Regions from separate parts of the Streptomyces sp. NPDC098781 genome, predicted to be linked through region 1. Evidence: riboswitches for the same ligand, from Rfam matches in the RefSeq annotation. Region 1 holds a riboswitch; each other region holds the start of a gene.
The links. Region 1 has a riboswitch for thiamine pyrophosphate ahead of thiC (phosphomethylpyrimidine synthase ThiC). Riboswitches for the same ligand answer to the same signal wherever they lie in the genome.
Positions count from the first base shown of each region.

Region 2: linked by a shared signal. The riboswitch ahead of thiO (glycine oxidase ThiO) and the one ahead of thiC (phosphomethylpyrimidine synthase ThiC) in region 1 are both predicted to bind thiamine pyrophosphate.
Region 3: linked by a shared signal. The riboswitch ahead of ACIQWG_RS17245 (thiamine ABC transporter substrate binding subunit) and the one ahead of thiC (phosphomethylpyrimidine synthase ThiC) in region 1 are both predicted to bind thiamine pyrophosphate.

Region 1 covers NZ_JBIWAK010000005.1:106,750-113,967, forward strand. The annotation lists gene ACIQWG_RS21270 (hypothetical protein) at 1-610, shown strand, start outside; gene ACIQWG_RS21275 (hypothetical protein) at 833-961, opposite strand; gene ACIQWG_RS21280 (hypothetical protein) at 1,036-1,875, opposite strand; gene thiC (phosphomethylpyrimidine synthase ThiC) at 2,024-3,847, opposite strand; TPP riboswitch at 3,840-4,029, opposite strand; gene ACIQWG_RS21290 (YibE/F family protein) at 4,362-6,047, shown strand; gene ACIQWG_RS21295 (SsgA family sporulation/cell division regulator) at 6,365-6,802, opposite strand; gene ACIQWG_RS21300 (IclR family transcriptional regulator) at 6,900-7,218, opposite strand, start outside.
Region 2 covers NZ_JBIWAK010000002.1:435,005-442,222, forward strand. The annotation lists gene ACIQWG_RS08035 (phytoene desaturase family protein) at 1-84, shown strand, start outside; gene ACIQWG_RS08040 (hypothetical protein) at 115-1,080, opposite strand; gene metF (methylenetetrahydrofolate reductase [NAD(P)H]) at 1,138-2,061, opposite strand; gene thiE (thiamine phosphate synthase) at 2,257-2,919, opposite strand; gene ACIQWG_RS08055 (Rv2175c family DNA-binding protein) at 3,220-3,585, opposite strand; gene ACIQWG_RS08060 (NAD(P)/FAD-dependent oxidoreductase) at 3,662-4,879, opposite strand; gene ACIQWG_RS08065 (hypothetical protein) at 4,912-5,262, opposite strand; TPP riboswitch at 5,315-5,426, shown strand; gene thiO (glycine oxidase ThiO) at 5,424-6,593, shown strand; gene thiS (sulfur carrier protein ThiS) at 6,590-6,802, shown strand; gene ACIQWG_RS08080 (thiazole synthase) at 6,806-7,218, shown strand, end outside.
Region 3 covers NZ_JBIWAK010000004.1:80,019-87,236, reverse strand. The annotation lists gene ACIQWG_RS17255 (hypothetical protein) at 364-1,389, opposite strand; gene rlmN (23S rRNA (adenine(2503)-C(2))-methyltransferase RlmN) at 1,661-2,767, shown strand; TPP riboswitch at 2,799-2,906, shown strand; gene ACIQWG_RS17245 (thiamine ABC transporter substrate binding subunit) at 2,987-4,108, shown strand; gene ACIQWG_RS17240 (ABC transporter permease) at 4,084-5,763, shown strand; gene ACIQWG_RS17235 (ABC transporter ATP-binding protein) at 5,764-6,783, shown strand; gene ACIQWG_RS17230 (maleylpyruvate isomerase family mycothiol-dependent enzyme) at 6,809-7,218, shown strand, end outside.

The sequences.
Region 1 (7,218 bases):
CCGCGAGTCCGGCTCCACCGAGTCGGGATCGGGCGCGATGGGGCTCGCCACCACCATGGGAGAAGTCGCCGAGACGGCCGGCCCCGGAGTCGTCGCCGTGCTCGCCGTCCTCGCACCCGTCCTCGCCGGCACCGCCGCGGCGATCTTCCTGCTCGTCGGTTACATCCTGAAGATGTTCGACCCCGAGCCCGCGTTCGCCCAGACGATGCTGACCACCGGATGGGTGTTCGGCGCCATCGCGGCGGCCGCGATCCTGCTCGCCGCCGTGGGGCTCCTGCTCACCGCCCTGCGCAACCGTCCGGCCTTCGATTCCGGGCCGTACGGCGAACTGAGCGGAGAGGTGGCCCGGGCCAGGGAAGCCTGGCACGAAGCCCTGCTGGAGCGCGGCGTCCTGCCCTTCCTACGGGAGGCGCTCGCCGACCCCGGCACGGCGGCGGCCCTGCACCGCACGCCACCGTCCGCACCGGCCGGCCGTATCCCGAACCTCGGCTACGACCGTCCCGGTTTCAGCAGCCCCGGCGACGGCTCCGCCACGGGCCCGCGCCCGAGCTTCAGCAGCCCGGACTACACCAGCCCGGACTTCGGAGGGCCAGAACACCAGCCGGAGTAGCCCCTCGGCTTGCGCCCCCGCCGTGAGCAGGCCCAGCGGGCCTCCTCCTCGACGGAACCCCGGGAAACCTCCCGGGGAGGCGCAAGCCGAACAGCCGGGCCCCGCGCCCGACTTCGGGACAGCACGTCTGCCGTCGGCACCGCACGCCCTACGCCGGTCGAGACGAGGGGCCAGCGGGCGCCGGGTGACTCCGTACAGCGCCGGAGCCACCCGTATGTGCATTCAGTCCGCGATCGGCAGACAGACCCGGTTGCCCGCTGCGGCGAACTCCTTCGACTTCTCGGCCATGCCCTGCTCGATCTCCTGGGCGGATCCGCCGTGGTGGCGACGAATGTCCCGGGAGATCTTCATCGATCTGTGGATCGGTGCCCACACGCCGCCTACGACGGTCAAAGCGCGCGGCGGCACGCGGAAGCTGACCCACGTCACCGCGCCGGCCGAACAGCACGGCTCAGGCTGGGTTGTGATCGCAAGGCCGCCAACCTGTGGTGATCATCGGGACCGGACAGGCTCTCGCCCACGGCCAACAGCGACAGGAGCTGCACGGGACGTCCGGCCGATGCTGCCGCCTCCAGCTTGTGATGGCCGTCGAGCAGGAAATGCGTCAGCCCCCAGTGCTCGTACTCGTCGGTCGAGTGGAGGCTCACCGCAGGCCGGCACAGATCCAGCGTCGAAACCGCGACTGCCGTCGGCACAGTTCCTCCCCGCATCCGCTCGACGTACTCCGCCACCCGTTCCCGGTCGTTCCACAGCGGAGGAACCATGGGTACGACGAACTCATAGAGATGCGCGGTGTCGTCCACCGCTGTCTCGAACGTGCGGTAGTACGGCGTGCGAGGGTGCTCCGGAAGGCCCCAGAACTGGTCAGGCCCCCAAGTGGCCACCTGCTCGGTGCTGAAGTAGTCGCCCTCCTGCCCCGGAGTGACCAACCGTGGCTCGACACGGAGCAGCAAGGGAAGGTAGTCGCCTTCCGGCAGCAGGGAGCCAAACGCACCCAGGATGCCGTCGTCCAGGTCTGAGACCTGGCCGGCGAGGCGTTCCCGCATGCCCTCCAACGACAGCGTCTGGCTGGCACCCTCGAGCCGCTGGAACAGGAACTGACACGTCCCACACCACATGGAGAGCTCGAACGCGGGCTTCCCATCGAGCACCAGCAGCCTCCGCCGCGGCGCCGCCCCCAGTTCGTGGAGTTCCGTCTCGAACCTCAGTCTCGCCTCAGGTCCGGGAACCCCGAGCCTGCGCGGCTCGCCAATGACCATGCTCATCACGCGCACGACCGTACGAGAGCTCACCGCTACGCACCAAGCCGGATTTCAGAACGAGCCGACCTGCTGTCCTTCGCAGAGCAGCACAAGCCCAGAACGAGCGAGGGCTGGGTGGCTCCGCTCACCATCGGAGCCACCCAGTCGCCTCTCAGTCCGCGAGGGGTAGGTAAACCCTGTTGCCCGCCTGCGCGAACTCCTTCGACTTCTGGAGCATCCCCTCAGCGACCTCTTCAGCCGTCGCCCCCGCAGCCGCCGTACCGCCGAACCGCTCTGTGATGCTTTGGCTAATCTTCATCGAGCAGAACTTCGGCCCGCACATCGAGCAGAAGTGAGCCGTCTTCGCGGGCTCGGCCGGAAGCGTCTCGTCGTGGAACTCCCGTGCCGTGTCCGGGTCCAGGGCGAGGTTGAACTGGTCCTCCCACCGGAACTCGAAGCGGGCGTCGGACAGCGCGTCGTCCCAGCCCTGCGCGCCGGGGTGCCCCTTGGCGAGGTCGGCGGCATGGGCGGCGATCTTGTAGGTGATGACGCCGGTCTTGACGTCGTCACGGTTGGGCAGGCCCAAGTGCTCCTTGGGAGTGACGTAGCAGAGCATCGCCGTGCCCCACCAGGCGATCATCGCGGCACCGATGCCCGAGGTGATGTGGTCGTACGCGGGCGCGACGTCGGTGGTCAGCGGGCCGAGCGTATAGAACGGAGCTTCATCGCAGATCTCCTGCTGAAGGTCGATGTTCTCCTTGATCTTGTGCATCGGGACGTGACCCGGGCCCTCGATCATGGTCTGTACGTTGAAACGCTTGGCGATCTGGTTCAGTTCCCCGAGAGTCCGCAGTTCCGCGAACTGCGCCTCGTCGTTGGCGTCCGCGATCGAACCAGGCCGCAGGCCGTCGCCCAGGGAGTACGTGACGTCGTACGCGGCGAGGATCTCGCAGAGTTCCTCGAAGTTCTCGTACAGGAACGACTCCTTGTGGTGCGCCAGGCACCACGCCGCCATGATCGAGCCGCCGCGCGAGACGATGCCGGTCTTGCGGTTGGCGGTGAGCGGTACGTACGGCAGCCGCACGCCCGCGTGGACCGTCATGTAGTCCACGCCCTGCTCGGCCTGCTCGATGACCGTGTCCTTGTAGATCTCCCAGGTCAGTTCCTCGGCCCTGCCGTCGACCTTCTCCAGGGCCTGGTAGAGCGGCACCGTGCCGATCGGGACGGGGGAGTTGCGCAGCACCCACTCACGGGTGGTGTGGATGTTGCGGCCGGTCGACAGGTCCATGACCGTGTCCGCGCCCCAACGGGTCGCCCAGGTCATCTTCTCGACCTCCTCCTCGATGGAGGAGGTGACCGCGGAGTTGCCGATGTTGGCGTTGACCTTCACCAGGAACCGCTTGCCGATGATCATCGGCTCGATCTCCGGGTGGTTGACGTTCGCGGGCAGCACGGCCCGGCCCGCGGCGATCTCCTCACGGACCACTTCGGGAGAAACGTTCTCCCGGATGGCCACGAACTCCATCTCGGGCGTGATCTCGCCGCGGCGCGCATAGGCGAGCTGTGTGACCGCCTGACCTTCTCGGCCGCGGCGGGGCAGCCGGGGCCGCCCAGGGAAGACGGCGTCGAGGTTGCGCAGATTGCCGCCACGCGGCGAGGTGTGCTTGATCCCGTCGTCCTCCGGACGGACGGGACGGCCCGCGTACTCCTCGGTGTCGCCGCGGGTGATGATCCAGTTCTCCCGCAACGGGGGCAGCCCCCTGCGGACGTCGGTCTCGGTGAGCGGATCGGTGTACGGGCCGGATGTGTCGTACAGCGTGACCGACTGCCCGTTGGTGAGGTGCACCTGGCGGACCGGCACCCGCAGATCGGGGCGGGAGCCCTCGACATACGCCTTGTGCCAGCCGATGGACTTCCCGGCCTCCGTGGACTTTTCGCCCTGAATGGGCTGTTCGTCCTGGCTGGAGGCAGGCGTGCGCGCGTCCTTGATGGTCATGAGACCTACTCCCTACGCCGGCATTACCCGGTAACAGGTTCGGCGGTCGACGCAGCCGTATCCGTCCGCAGACGTTTCGTGTGAAACATCACTCGCGATGGGTGATGTTTCATGTGAAACATCGCTGGGACGGAGGTCAGCGCCCTCTCAGCCCGGTGCTCCGAGCTCCCGCGTGTACAAAGGTGGCTCCACGCTAGCGTCAATTCGGGCGCGGTGAACAGGGGGCCCCAGTCGTTCTTGCGATGATCGGTCGGTGACCACGACGCATGAACCTCCGTACCCACCGCCTGAGCCGCGTCGCGGTTCGGGCGCCGGAAACGGCCCCCGCAGCGGCCCCGGGAACGGACCCGTGCAGGGCAACGGCCGTGCGGATGGGCGGGGTTCAGGGGTCCCCGGAGGCGGATTCGGCGGTAGTTACGGCCGTGGCCCAGCGGGTGGCGGCCAGGACGATCGCGCGCGTGGAAACGACGGCTGGGACGAGCAGGGCACCGGCCCCATTCCCCGGCCGGCAGGAATGCAGGACCACCGGGGCGGAGCTGGCAGGGGGTACGGGGGCGGACCTGGCTCCGGGGGCGGACCCGGCTCCGGTGGTCCGCAAAGTTACGGGCCGCGCTCGGGTGGCCCGCACGGCTATGGGTCGGGCTCTGGTGGCTCAGACGGTTATGGGTCGGGTCCGGGTGGCTCAGGGGGCTACGGGTCGGGCTATGGGCCGGGCTCTGGTGGCTCGGCGAGGCAGGGCCCGGGTGACCAGCCCGATCGCGACGCCGGGGGTGACCATGGGCACGGGCCAGGCTCCGGCGGCGGATCAGGCGGGCCGCATGGCGGCGGTGGCGACGGTGGCGGCCCCGGGCAGGGGAATGGGCACGGACACGGAGATGGGCACTCACACGGTCACGCCCACGGTCCCGCCGCTCCTGTCTCCCGGCATCTGCGCAAAGTCATCGCTGCGGTTCTGATCCCGTTCGCGGCGGCGGTGGTGGTGGGACTCGTGGTGCTGTGGCCGGGCGGTGCCCCGGGGCACGAACGCACCGGCGTCGGCTTCGACCGGCAGACACAGCAAGCCACGGTCACCAAGGTGGTCGAGCTGAGCTGCAAGGAGGCGGGCGGCGGCGCGGCAGTGCCTCCGACCGGCGACACCTCAACCGCCGAGGGTTCCTCCGCCGCGCAACAGGAGAGCGGCACCTGCAAGAAGGCGACGATCCGCGTCGACACCGGCAAGGACAAGGGCCGTACGTTCAACGAGATCGTGCAGCCGGACCAGTCGCGGCAGTTGCACGAGGGCCAGGAGGTCGTGGTCGCCTACGAGCCCTCCGCGCCCAAGGACCTTCAGTACTCGGTCACCGACGTGAACCGGCGCGTTCCGTTGACCGTCCTCGCCGGGATCTTCGCACTCGCCGTCGTGGTCGTCGGACGGCTGCGGGGCCTCATGGCGCTGATCTCGCTGGCCATCAGCTTCATGGTGCTCACTCTCTTCATCCTGCCCGCGATCCTCCAGGGTTCGAACCCGCTGGTCGTGGCGGTGGTGGGATCGAGCGCCATCATGCTGATCGCCCTCTATCTGTGCCACGGCCTATCGGCCCGTACCTCGGTCGCGGTGCTCGGCACGCTGATCTCGCTGCTGCTGATCGGCGTCCTCGGTTCGGTGTTCATCGACTGGGCCGCGCTCACCGGGAACACCGACGACAACACCGGCCTCATCCACGGGCTGTACCCGTCGATCGACATGAGCGGTCTGCTGCTCGCCGGCATCATCATCGGTTCGCTCGGTGTCCTCGACGACGTGACGGTGACCCAGACGTCCGCCGTCTGGGAACTGCACGAGGCCAACCCCACGATGGGCTGGCGCGGGCTCTATCGGGCCGGTATCCGCATCGGCCGCGACCACATCGCGTCCGTCGTCAACACGCTCGTCCTCGCCTACGCGGGCGCCGCGCTGCCCCTGTTGCTGCTCTTCTCGATCGCGCAGAGCGGCGTCGGCACGGTGGCCAACAGTGAGCTGGTCGCGGAGGAGATCGTGCGCACCCTGGTCGGCTCCATCGGACTGGTCGCGTCGGTGCCGGTGACCACGGCCCTGGCGGCCCTGGTGGTGTCGGCCGACCGGCCGGACACGGGGGCGATGCCGGTGGCGGCCCAGCCGGTCGCGGCGGGCCCGCAGCCGGGCCCCGGGCGCGCCGGGCGGGGACGACGGCGCAAGCGGTGACGCGGCGGGCGGGGACGACGGCGAGAGCCTATTCCGTGACGCGGCGGGCGGGGACGTAGTGAGAACCCATGCCGTGACCCGGCGACGGTGACGTAGTGAGAGCCCATGCCGTGACCCGGCGACGGTGACGCGGCGAGACGCCATGCGGTGACTGCCGGCGCTCACAGAGGCCGACCGCCGAAGACGTCCCGAGGCACTACCTCCGACTCCGCCCGTCCGGCGGAGCGTGAAGCACACCCGGCAGGGGCGGAAGCGCCCCTGTGCGCCCCTTGCACACCGGCGCTGAAGCGTTACGCCACCCTCAGCGCCGTAGCGCTTCAGCCGGCGCTCTGCTCCTCCGCGAGGATGCGGTCCAGGGCCTCGTCGAGGTGGGCGTCGAAGTCGGCGAGCGTGCCCTCCTGTCCGAGCGGCACGAGCTTGTCCGTGCGGTCGAGGAAGGCCACCAGGGGCGCCACGGAGGAGCGGAAGAGCGCCTGGTCCGCACCGACCTGAAGCCGGATCAGGACGTCGCCCAGCGTCTCGGCACCCGCCGGCGACACCCGTACATCTCCCTCACCACACGGCCGGCCCACCCCGTCGACCAGCAACTCACGGCCGAAGGCCCAGGTCACCGGGGCATCGCCGGGCAGGTGAAAGGTCAGGCGCACCGCATAGGGATCACAGGTCTCGTAGCGCAGCTCCACCGGGATGCGGAAGGAGAGCTCCTCGGAGACGAGAAAGCTCATCATGACCTCTGCCTGTACGGACTCGCGCATCGCCTACCCCGTCGGTTGCCTTCGACTGGCCGGGACCGGACCCCGAGCCTGGTGGAATCTTGCTGAACGTACACGAGAGATCACAAGGAGTGAGTTTTCAGATACTGATAGAGATCGCCAGTGACCCCAGGAGCCGCCCGACCTCCTCCTGTAGCTGACGTGCCGCCGACAGCAGCCGATCGGCCTGTTCGACGGGCACGGAGATGGCCATCGTCGCGGCCGTGGTGCCCAGCGTGATCGGGATGGCGGCGCACACCGTGCCCAGTGCGTATTCCTGACGCTCGGTCATCGGTTCCATCCGGCGAACCCGTTCGAGCCGGCGGAGCAGCGTGCGGCTGTCTCGGACCGTGTACGGGGTGATGGCCTGCACGCGATGGCGCTCCAGGTGATCGCGTCGGGCGTCCTCGTCCAGCTGG
Region 2 (7,218 bases), on a different contig from region 1:
GGCGGGCTCCCGCACGCCGGTATGTCGGGCGCGCTGGTGGCGGGGCTGATCGTGGAGGGGCCGGAGTTCCGCGGCTCTCAGTGATCCGCGCGGGGGCGGGGCGGCGCGGGGCCGTCAGAAACGGTACTGCTCGTCGTACCCCTGCCCCTGCCCCTGGCCCTGCCCGTGCTGCTGGCCGTTGGGGTCGTAGCCGTACTGCTGCTCCGGCGGGAGTTCGCCGCCGTAGGCCTCGTCGGTGCGCTGCTGCGGGACCCAGACCCCGCCGGGCGGGGTCGTCTCACTGTAGGTGCCGGTGGCGTACTGGTCCTGGCCATAGCCCTGCTGGCCGTACTGCTGCTGGCCGTAGGCGTCGTAGGAGGCGCCGCCGTAGGTCTGATTGCCGATGTACGGGTCGGAGTAGGCGGCGTACTGCTGCTGGCCGTTGGGGTCGTAGCCGTACTGCTGCTGGTCGTAGCCGGCGTAGGCGTCGTACGCGTAGCCCTGGTCGGCCGTCGCGTACTGGTCCTGGGGCTGGCCGGCGGCCGCGTAGTTCTGGTCGGCGGCGGCATAAGCGGGGTCGTTGTATATGCCGTACGAGCCGGTGTCGTCCGGCATGGGCTGCGGTTCGTAGACGGCGGTCGTCTCCGCGGCCGAGGGCTGTGCGCGCGAGGGGGTGAAGACGTCGTCGCGGTCGTAGTCGTCGCCGTAGCCGGCGCCGTCCTGGCCGTACCTGTTCCCGTCGCCCTCGAAGCCGTGCTCGGACGCCTCCAGGTCGGAGACCTCCAGGGTCGGCTCCTGCCGGTCCGGTTCGTCGCGGCGGCGCTTGCTGCCGAGGGGGCCCAGGGCCGGCGCGGAGACCGCCCAGCCGGCCGAGAAGCCGCGGCGGAACGACAGCGTGACGTAGGTCTGACCGACAGCGAAGGCCGCCGCGCCCAGACCGATGACGATGACGGACGGGATCAGTACCCCGACCACGACGCCGAGGAAGCCGACGAATGCGAGCAGCCGCCAGCGCAACCGCGCCTTGTACTGCAACAGCACTTCGCCCAGCAGCCACAGCGCGACGATGCCGAACGCGATGTAGAGGACCGTCCAGCCCATGTACGCCCCTCTCCCAGTGGCCGCCTACGCAGTGTGACGTATATCAGGACGGCCGGTCTAGGCCTGCGGGGGTTGGTGCAGGCCCAGGTTCTCGTAGATTTCCAGCGTCGCCGTGGAGTTGTTGAGCGTGATGTAGTGCAGTCCTGGCACTCCTTCGGCCAGTAGCTGCGCGCAGAACTCCGTGGCGAACTCGATCCCCATGGAGCGTACAGCCGCGGGATCGTCCTTGGCTGTGAGGATCCGCTCTTTCAGGGCGGCCGGGAAGGCGGCGTTGGTGAGGGAGGGGATCCGCTCCAGCGACCGTACGCTGGTGATCGGCATGATCTCCGGGATGATCGGGGTGTCGCAGCCGGCGGCCGACACCCGGTCGCGCAGCCGCAGATAGTCCTCCGGTTCGAAGAACATCTGCGTGATCGCGTAGTCCGCGCCCGCCCGGCACTTGTCGACGAAGTGCGCGACGTCGGTGTCCCAGTCGTCGGAGCGCGGGTGCATCGCCGGGAAGGCGGCGACACCCACACAGAAGTCACCGGAGGCCTTGATCAGCTCGACGAGCTCGGCGGCGTAGCGGAGGCCCCGCGGGTGCCGCACCCAGTCGCCCAGCGGGTCGCCGGGCGGGTCGCCGCGCAGCGCCAGCATGTTGCGGATCCCGGCGTCGGCGTACTGGCCGATGATGTTGCGCAGGTCGGCAACCGAGTGGTCGACGGCGGTGAGGTGGGCGATCGGGGTGAGCGTGGTGTCCGAGGCGATGGCCTCGGTCGCCTTGACCGTGCCGGCACGGGTGGAACCGCCCGCCCCGTAGGTCACGGACACGAAGTCGGGTCCGACGGCCTCGACCCGGCGCAGAGCGTTCCACAGGTTCCGCTCGCCCTTCGGGGTCTTGGGGGCGTAGAACTCGAAGGAATACGTCGTCTTGCCGGTCGCGAGCATCTCGCGCACGGTACGAGCGTGGTCCGACCTGATGGATGCGGTGCCGAGGGCCATACTCGCAGGTTAGCCAGGGGGCCCCGGTCCCCCAACCGGACAACGGATATTTGCCTGATTTGTCGGACTGTTGTCCGCCCCTTGGACAAACAAGGGCGGAATTCAAGCCCAAGTCCACCGGAACTCGAGCGCGCGGACCACAGAGTGAGACGCGAGGGCGGGTTACCGCCGTGCGGCGTGGTCGTCCGCCCGGACCTACGCCTGCCGCAGCCGCTTGGCGAACTCCGCCGCGGCGGCGCCCGGGTCCGTGGCCTCCGTGATCGCCCGCACGACGACGACGCGGCGGGCGCCCGCCTCCAGCACCTGGTCGAGGTTGCCGAGGTCGATGCCGCCGATGGCGAACCAGGGGCGGTCCGTGCCGAGGGCGGCGGTGTGCCGGACCAGGTCGAGGCCGGGGGCGTGGCGGCCGGGCTTGGTGGGGGTGGGCCAGCAGGGGCCGGTGCAGAAGTAGTCCACGCCGTCCTGGGCGGCGGCCGCGTCGGCCTCGGTGTCGGCGTGTGTGGAGCGGCCGATCAGGATGTCGTCCCCGAGGATGGCGCGGGCGGCGGGGACCGGGAGGTCGCCCTGGCCCAGGTGCAGGACGTCGGCACCGGCGGCGTGCGCCACGTCGGCGCGGTCGTTGACCGCGAGGAGCTTGCCGTGCCGGGCGCAGGCGTCGGCGAAGACCTTGAGGTGCTCCAGCTCCTCGGCCGCCTCCATGCCCTTGTCCCGCAACTGCACGATGTCGACCCCGCCCGCCAGCACGGCGTCCAGGAACTCCACGAGGTCGCCCTGCCGCTCGCGGGCGTCCATGCAGAGGTAGAGCCGGGCGTCGGCGAGCTGACTGCGGACGCTGTCTGCGGTGACGGTGTCGGACATGCGGTGCCCCCTGTGGTCGGGTTGCCGGGCGGGTGGGTCGGGCGGGTGCCGGACGGAGGCACGGTAGCCGGAGCCGAGCGCGCGGACGGCACCTGCCGGCGGCTGCGGCGGTGCCGTCGTGGCGGTGGCGTACGGGTCGGGCCCAGGGCCCCGGCCACCTGTGCGGCGGCCGTTCGGTCACCCGCGCGGCCCGCCGGGCACTGTGCCTCGGCCTGCCCGGAAACCGGGCGCGCTGTACCGCGACCGCGGCCCGCGAGCCCGGCCCGTACGCCGGACGATGTTCGGATTCGCTGGTTCGGATCAGACGGCGAGCGCCTGGGCGCGGCGCTTCACCTCCGTGCCACGGTTCTCACTGAGGGCCTGCGCGGGGGTGCCGGGCAGGCTCTCGTCAGGGGTGAAGAGCCACTCCAGCATCTCTTCGTCCGTGAAGCCGTCGTCCCGCAGCAGCGTCAGGGTCCCGGACAGGCCCTTGACGACCTTGTCCCCGTCGATGAAGGCGGCAGGGACGTGCAGCGCGCGGTTCTCACCACGGCGTACGGCGATGAGCTGGCCCTCCTTGACCAGCTGCCGGACGCGCGTCACCTCGACGCCGAATTGTTCGGCGATGTCGGGCAGGGTGAGCCAGGCGGGGACGAGAGCATCGATCTTTGCGTCAATCTCGGTCACGGAACAAGCCTGCCATCTGCCACTGACAGTAGGAAGTCAGGCCGGTCCGCGAGGGCGGGGCTGTCGCCTCAACGCGCTACGCCTTCGCCGCCTTCAGCGGCCTCGCCGGGTCCGCCAGCAGCCGCGCGTCCATCGGCGTGCCCGACTCGATCAGCCGTCGCCCCTGGGCGAGATCCCTCGGCCGGCCCACCGCCAGGAGGGCGACGAGACGGTCGTCCCGCAGCCAGCAGACGCTCCACGCCGGGCCCGACGGGTCGCCGCGCCACAGGGTCGCGTCGGCGGCGGCGTGATGACCGGCGTACTGGACGAAGCGGCCGAACTGCTCGGACCAGAAGTACGGCACGGGGTCGTAGATCGCGGCGGTCTCGCCGAGGACGTTCGCGGCGACCGTGCGCGGGCCCTGGAGGGCGTTGTCCCAGTGGTGGACCAGCAGACGCTCGCCGTAGCGCCCCGAGGGGAAGGAGGCGCAGTCGCCGACCGCGTAGACGTCCGGCACGGAGGTGCGCAGGCGTTCGTCGGCGAGGACCTCGCCGTGCGCGCCGAGCTCGATTCCGGAGCCCGCCAGCCAGGCCGTGGCGGGCCGGGCCCCGATGCCGACCACTACGGCGCCCGCGGGCAGCCGTGAGCCGTCGTCCAGGACGACCGCGCCGGGCTCGACGCGCTCCACGCGCGTGCGCGTGCGCAGCCGGGTTCCGCTGTCCGAGTACCAGGTGGTCATCGGCGCGGCCACCTCGGCGGGCAGCGCGCCCGCGAGCGGCCGGTCGGCGGCCTCCACGACCGTCACCGCGCAGCCCGCCTCGCGCGCGGCCGTGGCGAACTCCGCGCCGATCCAGCCGGCCCCGACGACCACGATGTCGTGCTGTCGGGCGAGCACCGGCCGCAGCCGCTCGGCGTCGTCCAGGGTGCGCAGCAGATGCACGCCGGGGACCCCCTCCGCGCCCGGCAGCCGGATCGGTTCGGCGCCGGTGGCGAGCACCAGGACGTCGTACGGGACGGGCCCGGCCTCGGTGTCCAGTTCATGGTCGGCGGTGCGCACGCCCGCCACCTCGCGACCCAGGCGGAGGTCGATGCCGAGCGCCTCGAAGTCGACGTCGAAGGCGGAGCCCTCGGCCTTGCCGAGCAGTACGGCCTTGGACAGGGGCGGCCGGTCGTACGGCTGATGGGGCTCGGCGCCGATCAGCGTGATGGTGCCGGTGAAGCCCTGTTCGCGCAGGGCGACCGCCGTCTGCACACCGGCCATGCCAGCGCCGGCTACGACCACGGACCGCTGCGACTGCGTCGTCTGCTCGCTCACCTGATCACCATAGACAACTGACAATTTGTCAGTCAGGAGTCGTGCTCAGTGACCTGCTCCACAACGCTGGTGCCGCTGCCCGCCCGAGACTCCCACTCCCAGGTCTCCTCCAGCCGCACCCGGCCGTCGGCGAGCTCCACCACCGTCGACACACAGTGGCCGGACGCGGTCGTCCCGTCGCGCTTCAGCTGCACGTAACGGAAGTCCAGCCGGTCGCCTTCCCTCGCGCCCACCAGGTACCCGCGTACGACGTCGCCGCCCGCGTATTCGGCCCAGATCTCCCCGTCCTTCTCGTGGTAGGTGAACCGGGTGCGCGTACCCACCTGACCTGGGGCTTGGTCGGCGACAGGGGCGAGTACGAGACCGTCGAGCGAGCGGGCCATGACGACGAGCTCCCTTACAGAGGCGCGGAACCAAGAGCTAGGGTGGCCAACGTAAAGCACTCGCGGGAGCCCGGACGCACCGGGCTGAGAGGGAGGCTGGCGGCCTCCGACCGTACGAACCTGATCCGGGTCATGCCGGCGAAGGGAGGGGCTGGACGCCCATGTCGCCTACGTCCGACACAGCAGACGTCCTTGTCATCGGGGGCGGAGTCATCGGCCTTGTCACGGCCTGGCGGGCCGCACAGCGCGGCCTCGCCACGGCCGTCGTGGACCCCGAACCGGGCGGCGGGGCCGCACAGGTGGCGGCCGGGATGCTGGCCGCCGTCTCGGAGGTGCACCACGGCGAGCAGCCGCTGCTCGCCCTGAGCCTCGCCTCGGCCCGCCGTTACCCGGATTTCGCGGCCGAGCTGACCGATCTCACCGGCCACGGCCTCGGCTATCGCCGGTGCGGCACCCTCGCCATCGCGCTGGACGCCGACGACCGTGCCGACCTGCGCGAACTGCACGCGCTGCAACGGCAGTCGGGGCTGGAGGCCGAGTGGCTGTCCGGGCGGGAGTGCCGGCGCCTGGAGCCGATGCTCGCGCCGGGTGTGCGCGGCGGGCTGCGGATCGACGGGGACCACCAGATCGACCCACGGCGCCTCTCGCAGGCCCTGGTGACCGCGTGCGAGCTGGCCGGGGTGGTCTTCCACCGCTCGTGGGCCGAACGGCTGTCGGTGGTGCGGGAGCGGGCGGCCGGTGTCGTGCTGCGCGACGGCGCGACCGTGAGCGCGGGGCAGGTGGTCCTCGCGGCGGGCAGCCTGAGCGGTCGGCTCGCGGGCGTCCCGGACGGCGTGCTGCCGCCCGTGCGGCCCGTGAAGGGACAGGTGCTGCGGCTGTCCGTGCCCGAGCGGTACGCGCCGTTCCTGAGCCGCACCGTGCGGGCCGTGGTCCGCGGCAGCCATGTCTACCTGGTGCCTCGCGAGGACGGCGAACTCGTGGTCGGCGCGACCAGCGAGGAGCTGGGCTGGGACACGACGGTGACCGCGGGCGGGGTGTACGAGCTGCTGCGCGACGCCCATGAGCTGTTGCCGGGCATCAGCGAACTGCCGCTCACCGAGACGCGGGCGGGTCTGCGCCCCGGCTCCCCCGACAACGCGCCGCTGCTCGGCCCGACCGAGCTGGCGGGGCTGTCGCTGGCCACCGGGCACTACCGCAACGGTGTGCTGCTCACGCCGGTCACCGGGGACGCCATGGCGCACGTCCTGACCACCGGTGAACTCCCGGAGGAGGCCCGGCCGTTCACTCCCCGGCGCTTCGACGCCGCCGCACTCGTGGAGCAGCCCGCATGAGCGAGCAGATCACCATCGCCGTCAACGGCGAGCACCGGCGGATCGAGCCGGGCACCGTCCTGGACGCTCTCGTGCGCTCCCTCACCGCGGCGCCCTCCGGAGTCGCCGCCGCCCTGAACGAAACCGTCGTCCCGCGCGCGCAGTGGCCGTCGACGCCCCTCACCGAGGGCGATCGCGTCGAGGTCCTCACCGCCGTCCAAGGAGGCTGACCCATGGCCGACGATCCCTTTGTCATCGGCGACACGTCCTTCACGTCCCGACTGATCATGGGCACCGGCGGGGCGCCCAGCCTGGACGTCCTGGAGCGGGCGCTGGTCGCGTCCGGGACGGAGCTGACGACGGTCGCGATGCGCCGGGTGAACCCCTCGGTGCACGGGTCGGTGCTGTCCGTGCTGGAGAAGCTCGGGATCCGGGTGCTGCCCAACACCGCGGGGTGCTTCACCGCGGGCGAGGCCGTGCTGACCGCCCGCCTCGCGCGCGAGGCGCTCGGTACGGAACTGATCAAGCTGGAGGTCATCGCCGACGAGCGGACCCTGCTGCCGGACCCGATCGAGCTGCTGGACGCCGCCGAGACGCTGGTGGACGACGGGTTCACCGTGCTGCCGTACACCAATGACGATCCGGT
Region 3 (7,218 bases), on a different contig from region 1:
CCCTACTTCATCAAGGCCCGCGCACGGCGCGGGCGCGCGCCGCCTCTGCGGCGCGGCCTGCCTCCTGTCTTCGCCCCGGCTGGCCGCGCCCGGCGGCGCGCTCGGCGGCTGCGGGCATGAAGTGGGGAAACACCCTCTGTGGCTGGGGCGGTCGGCTCCACGGCTTTAGGCAGCCACTTTGGGGCGAGCCTCTAAGATCATGGCCCCAACGTCGTGCTTTAGCGGGCAGGTCCACAGACTGCCCGACGCGCCGGAAGCTTACGGGGCCATGATCACTCGCCCCAAAGCAGCTCCAGCCCAAAGCCGCTCCGCCGACCTCGTTCTTCCTGAATTCGAGTCGGTGCCTATTTCAAACGACTTCCGTTATGGATGATCTGTCAACCTGAGCAAGTGACGCATCCTCCACATTTCTTGAAGTGTGTGGGGTGCACTGGACGACCACTTTCGGTCCGCACTGTCGCCACTTTCCCAGTTTTGCACAATATCCATCACGTATTTTTTCTGAAATGGAATCCATTTCGTATCTTGAGCTTCAAAAAGACTGTGTGAAGAAAGTAGCCGTTCATTCACCTCGCGCTTCGAGAGGTGTGTCCGGACTTGCGCATAGACTTTAAACTGAATCGTTTTTACCTCGTACCCTACCCATGAAATGTTGATTCCGCTGTAATCCACGGGTTCGAGGTTTAGTTCCTCTCTCAAGCAGCGTTCGCCTAAGTCGAAGAAGTCTTCCGGTGGATCTCCCGGTGTTGTGTGCCTGGCAAGTTTCATGCCCTCGTTTGGTCCGACTGTCCATACGCCGCGCTTGAAGTCGACAGCGCCTGAGCGCTGCACTGCGAGGAACTCGTTATCCAGATTGAGGACGGCGACATTGATTTTGATCGACGTCGGTGGCGATGTTCGGGCGAAGGCGATAATGTCCCCATCTGCAAAGCTAGCGCGGATCCTGGATTGCGCCTCCGGGTGACGTCGCAAATATTCGACCGTCGCCAAGTGTTCACTATAGTCGCATGGAGTGATGGTGTATCGAAAGTCCTCTCCCTCGCGGCTTTCCCGGTGATCAATCGAGGCGTCGGTTAAGAAACCGATATCTCCGGTGTAGCGGCGGTGGAACTCGTCCGCGATTCGTTGCCATTCGCTTTCGTTGAACCACTGCTGCTGTGGGCGCGTCTCCGTCACTGAGACCTGTAGGTGATTTCTCTGTAACGGCCTTGCGGTCGTCCAGCGATTTAAGGGGAAAAGACCCACTTCAGCCGGGGTGAATCCTAGTGGTTCGTATTTTGGTTGCCTGATTCCTTCTGCTAGCGACCTCAGGCGTCCCCTTCGGACCCAAATGATATTCGTTAGCAATCCTGAGATAACGCCTAGGGCGAAGCCGATCAATTCAGACACGCCGCTAGTGTATTGAAGTAACTCGCAGAGGGCCAGAAGGCGGGCGAAGTTCCCGCAGGTGTATTTGCGTTCTATGTGTTCTCTTGTCACTGTTTGCGGCTATCCGCCTAGGGCAGGCTGATCGACATCCAACCCCATGCAGATGATCGCTTCCGGGCCGTCCCTGGGCCGTCCGAAGCCACCCAACGCTGACAGTCGGCACCCACAGGTGACCACCCCCACCCCGCTCTGGCCTGGGCCCCCGGAGTTGATCTGCCACACTGGACGGGTTATGCCTGCACCCGGAGAACTCACATTCGTCGCCCCCCGCGGAGCCAAGAAGCCCCCGCGGCACCTTGCTGATCTCACGCCCGGTGAGCGTAAGGACGTCGTCGCTGCTGTCGGGGAGAAGCCGTTTCGTGCCAAGCAGCTGTCGCAGCACTACTTCGCGCGGTACACGCACGACCCCGAGCAGTGGACCGACATCCCGGCCGGGTCGCGGGCCAAGCTGCGGGAGGAGCTGTTCCCGGAGCTGATGACCGTCGTGCGGCATCTGTCGACCGACCAGGGTGAGACGCGCAAGACGCTGTGGCGGCTGTTCGACGGGACGCTCGTGGAGTCGGTGCTGATGCGGTACCCGGACCGGGTGACCATGTGCATCAGCTCCCAGGCGGGGTGCGGGATGAACTGCCCGTTCTGTGCCACGGGGCAGGCGGGGCTGGACCGGAATCTGTCCACCGCCGAGATCGTGCACCAGATCGTGGACGGGATGCGGGCGCTCAGGGACGGCGACGTGCCCGGTGGGCCCGCTCGGCTTTCCAACATCGTCTTCATGGGGATGGGGGAGCCGCTCGCCAACTACAACCGGGTCGTGGGCGCGATTCGCCGGCTCACCGATCCCGAGCCCGACGGGCTGGGGCTCTCGCAGCGTGGGATCACCGTCTCGACCGTCGGTCTGGTCCCGGCGATCCACCGGTTCGCCGACGAGGGCTTCAAGTGCCGGCTCGCGATCTCGCTGCACGCGCCCGACGACGAGCTGCGCGACACCCTCGTCCCCGTGAACACGCGGTGGAAGGTGCGCGAGGTCCTGGACGCCGGGTTCGAGTACGTCGAGAAGAGCGGCCGTCGGCTGTCCATCGAGTACGCCCTGATCCGGGACATCAACGACCAGGCCTGGCGTGGTGACCGGCTCGGGCGGCTGCTCAAGGGCAAGCCGGTGCATGTCAATCTGATTCCGCTGAATCCGACTCCGGGCTCGAAGTGGACTGCCTCCCGCCCCGAGGACGAGAAGGCGTTCGTCGAGGCGATCGCCGCGCATGGTGTACCGGTGACGGTCCGGGACACCCGTGGTCAGGAGATCGACGGGGCCTGCGGCCAGCTCGCGGCCACCGAGCGGTAATCTGAGCGCGTACGCCCGTACCTACATCTTCATATTCCGACAGGGGAGCGCCACAGCGCTGAGAGTGCGGCAATCGGGCCGCAGACCCTCTGAACCTCGCCCAGGTCATTCTGGGTAGGAAGTTCGGTCATCACTCAAGCTGTTGCGCCCTGCCCGGGAGCCGAAGAGGGCTCTCGGGCAGGGCCGCGTCTCTTCCTGGTCAACCCCAGGAGGAATCAAGTGAGCATCACCAGGAAGGCCACGGTCTTCGTCGTCGGGCTCGGCCTCGTCACGCTGTCCGCGTGCGGTTCGTCCGACTCCGGCAGCGGCGACGGCGCGTCCACGAGCAAGACCGTGACGCTCGTCAGCCATGACTCGTGGGCCGTTTCGAAGAGCGTCCTCGCCGCGTTCGAGAAGCAGTCCGGCTACAAGGTCAGGGTCCTTCAGGACGGCGACGCCGGGCAGGCCGTCAACAAGGCGATCCTGACCAAGGACAACCCGCAGGGCGACGTCTTCTTCGGCGTCGACAACACCCTGCTCTCCCGCGCCCTCGACAACGGGCTGTTCCAGTCGTACGAGGCCAAGGATGCCGACCTGATCCTGCCCGAGTACCGGGTCGACCAGGACCAGCACCGGGTCACGCCCGTCGACACCGGCGACATCTGCGTCAACTACGACAAGGCGTACTTCAGCGAGCACAAGCTGACGCCGCCCAGCTCGTTCGACGATCTCGTCAAGCCCGAGTACAAGGACCTTCTCGTCACCGAGAACGCCTCCACCTCCTCGCCCGGTCTCGGCTTCCTGCTGGGCACCGCCGCCCGGTACGGCGATGGGGGCACCTCCCGCTCGAGCGAAGCCGAGAGTGGGGGAGGCTGGCAGGACTACTGGAAGAAGCTCAAGGCCAACGGCGTGAAGGTGGTCGACGGCTGGGAGCAGGCGTACAACGAGGAGTTCTCCGGGTCGGCCGGCGGCAAGAAGGCCAAGGGCGACCGTCCGCTCGTCGTCTCGTACGCCTCCTCGCCGCCCGCCGAGGTGATCTACGCCGATCCGAAGCCGGCCACCGCGCCGACGGGTGTCGCGACCGGTACCTGCTTCCGGCAGGTCGAGTACGCCGGACTGCTCGCGGGCGCCGGGAACACCGAGGGCGGCAAGGCACTCCTCGACTTCCTGCTGACCAAGACCTTCCAGGACGACATGCCGCTGAACATGTTCGTCTACCCCGTGCGTGAAGCCGCCCAGGTGCCCGAGGAGTTCACGAAGTACGGCCCGCAGGCCGAGAACCCCGAGACCCTGGACCCGGCGAAGATCGCCGACAACCGTGACGACTGGGTCAAGTCGTGGACCTCGCTCGTACTGAAGTAGCGGCCCCGGCTTCGGCATCCCGCAAGAGGGGCGCGGCGGCGCGGCTCGGCCTCGTCGCCGTGCCCGTCGCGTTCTTCGCGGTCTTCTTCGCCTACCCCGTCACGGCGATCGTCGCGCGCGGTCTGAACATCGACGGGGTGTGGCGGTTCGGGCGGCTGTGGGACGTGCTCGGGCAGTCCGACATCCGGCACGTCCTGTGGTTCACCACCTGGCAGGCGCTCGCCTCCACCGCGCTGACCCTGCTGATCGCGCTGCCGGGTGCCTATGTCTTCGCCCGCTTCGACTTCCCCGGCAAACAGGTCCTGCGGGCCGTGGTGACCGTGCCCTTCGTGCTGCCGACGGTCGTGGTCGGTACGGCGTTCCTCGCGCTCGTCGGCCGCGGCGGGCTGCTCGACGAGCTGTGGGGCGTACGCCTCGACACCACCGTGTGGGCCATCCTGCTCGCGCATGTCTTCTTCAACTACGCCGTCGTCGTACGGACGGTGGGAGGGCTCTGGGCGCAGCTGGATCCTCGGCAGGAGGAGGCCGCGCGCATGCTGGGCGCCTCGCCGCTGAAAGCCTGGCGGCAGGTCACCCTCCCGGCCCTCGCGCCCGCCGTGGCCGCCGCCGCGCTCATGGTCTTCCTGTTCACCTTCACCTCCTTCGGCGTGGTGCAGATCCTCGGCGGACCGACCTTCTCCACCCTGGAGGTGGAGATCTACCGGCAGACCTCCGAGATCTTCGACCTGTCCACGGCCGCGGTCCTGACGATCATCCAGTTCCTGGCGGTGGCGGCGATCCTCGCCGTGCACGCCTGGACGGTACGGCGGCGGGAGAGCGCCCTGCGTCTGGTGGACGCGTCGGTGACGGCGAGGCGGCCGCGCGGGGCGGGGCAGTGGGCGCTGCTGGCCGGTGTCCTGGCCGTCATCGCCGTACTCCTGCTGCTGCCGCTGGCCGTGCTGGTGCAGCGGTCCCTCGACGCCCCCGACTTCGGCTACTACCGCGCGCTGACCAGTGCCGACGGCGGCGTCTTCCTTGTCGCGCCGATCGAGGCGATCGGCAACTCGCTGGAGTACGCGGTCGTCGCCACGCTCATCGCCGTGCTCATCGGTGGTCTCGCCGCCGCCGCGCTGACCCGACGGGACGCGGGCCGGTTCGTACGGGGCTTCGACGCGCTGCTGATGCTGCCGCTCGGGGTGTCCGCGGTGACGGTCGGGTTCGGGTTCCTGATCGCTCTGGACGAGCCGCCGCTGGATCTCCGGAGTTCGTGGATCCTCGTGCCGCTAGCCCAGGCGCTGGTCGGGGTGCCCTTCGTGGTACGGACCATGCTGCCGGTGCTGCGGGCCGTGGACCAGCGGCTGCGTGAGGCGGCGTCGGTGCTGGGGGCCTCGCCCTGGCGGGTCTGGCGTGAGGTGGATCTGCCGATGGTGCGGCGGGCGCTGCTGATCGCCGCCGGGTTCGCCTTCGCCGTGTCGCTGGGGGAGTTCGGGGCGACGGTGTTCATCGCGCGGCCGGACAACCCGACGCTACCGGTCGCGGTGGCGCGACTGCTGGGCCGGGCCGGGGAGCTCAACTACGGCCAGGCGATGGCCCTTTCGACGGTGTTGATGATCGTGTGCGCGGTGGCGCTGCTGGTGCTGGAGCGGCTCCGTACGGACAGAACGGGGGAGTTCTAGATGCTGTTGAGCCTGGCGGGTGCGACCGTACGCTTCGGGGGTCGGGCCGTGCTCGACGCCGTCGACCTCGATGTCGCCGAGCACGAGATCGTGTGCGTGCTCGGGCCGAGCGGCAGCGGCAAGTCGACGCTGCTGCGGGCGGTGGCGGGGCTGCAACCCCTCGACGCCGGAGGCGTGTCGCTGGACGGACGGGACCAGGCCGCGGTGCCCGCGCACAAGCGGGGCGTCGGGCTGATGTTCCAGGACCATCAGCTCTTCCCGCAGCGTGACGTCGGCGGCAACGTGGCCTTCGGAGCCCGGATGCACGGCGCCTCGAAGACGGAACAGGCCGAGCGGGTACGGGAGTTGCTCGACCTGGTCGGTCTGCCGGGCGCGGCCGGGCGAGCCGTCGCCTCCCTGTCCGGCGGGGAGCAGCAGCGGGTGGCGCTGGCCCGTGCGCTCGCGCCCCGGCCCCGGCTGCTGATGCTGGACGAGCCGCTGGGCCAGCTCGACCGCTCGCTGCGGGAGCGGCTCGTCGTCGAACTGCGGGAGCTGTTCGGGCGGTTGGGCACCACCGTGCTGGCCGTGACGCACGACCAGGGCGAGGCCTTCGCGCTGGCCGACCGGGTCGTGGTGATGCGGGACGGCCGGATCGCCCAGACCGGGACGCCCCTCGAGGTGTGGCAGCGACCGGTGGACGAGTTCGTGGCACGCTTCCTCGGCTTCGACAACGTGGTCGAGGGCACGGTCGCCGGAGAGGCCGCGGACACCCCCTGGGGCAAGCTGCCCGTCGGCGAGGACGCCGCCCAGGGGACGCGCACGCTGCTCGTGCGGCCGGCCGGGGTCCGCCTCGTCGCGCCTGATGAGGGGCTGCGCTGCACGGTTGCCGCGCGGACGTTCAAGGGGACGCATGTCGCCGTGCATCTCCAGCCGGAGGAGGCGCCGCGTCTGGAAGCGGCCTGTGCGCTGCGGGATGCGCCGGAGGTCGGGGGCACGGTCGGGGTGGCGTTCGACGCGGCGGAAATTGTCGTGCTCGGCTGATCACGGGGCGCATAGGGTGCCGGTCATGACGCTGATCGCGCACGACCGCTACTGCGACGAGATCGCCCACCAGGTCGGCCTGTTGAGGGCCGTGGTGACGTCCGGTGCCGATCTGTCGGCGACCGTGCCGACCTGCCCGGACTGGTCGCTGGAACAGCTGGTGCGGCACACGGGCGGCGCCCTGCGCTGGGTGGAGCTCATGGTGCGGACGCGGGCACCGGAGGAGATCCCGGAGGTGCGGGTGCCGCTCGGCGCCGGACCGGAGGGCGAGGGCGACCCTGCGGCGCTCGACGCCTGGCTGGCGGAGACCGGTGAGATGATCGTCGGCACCCTGAAGGAGGCGGGGCCGGACGCCGAGGTGTGGGGCTGGGCCGGGGTGCGCGACGCCGGGTTCTGGGTCCGCCGTATGACACACGAACTCACCGTCCACCGCGC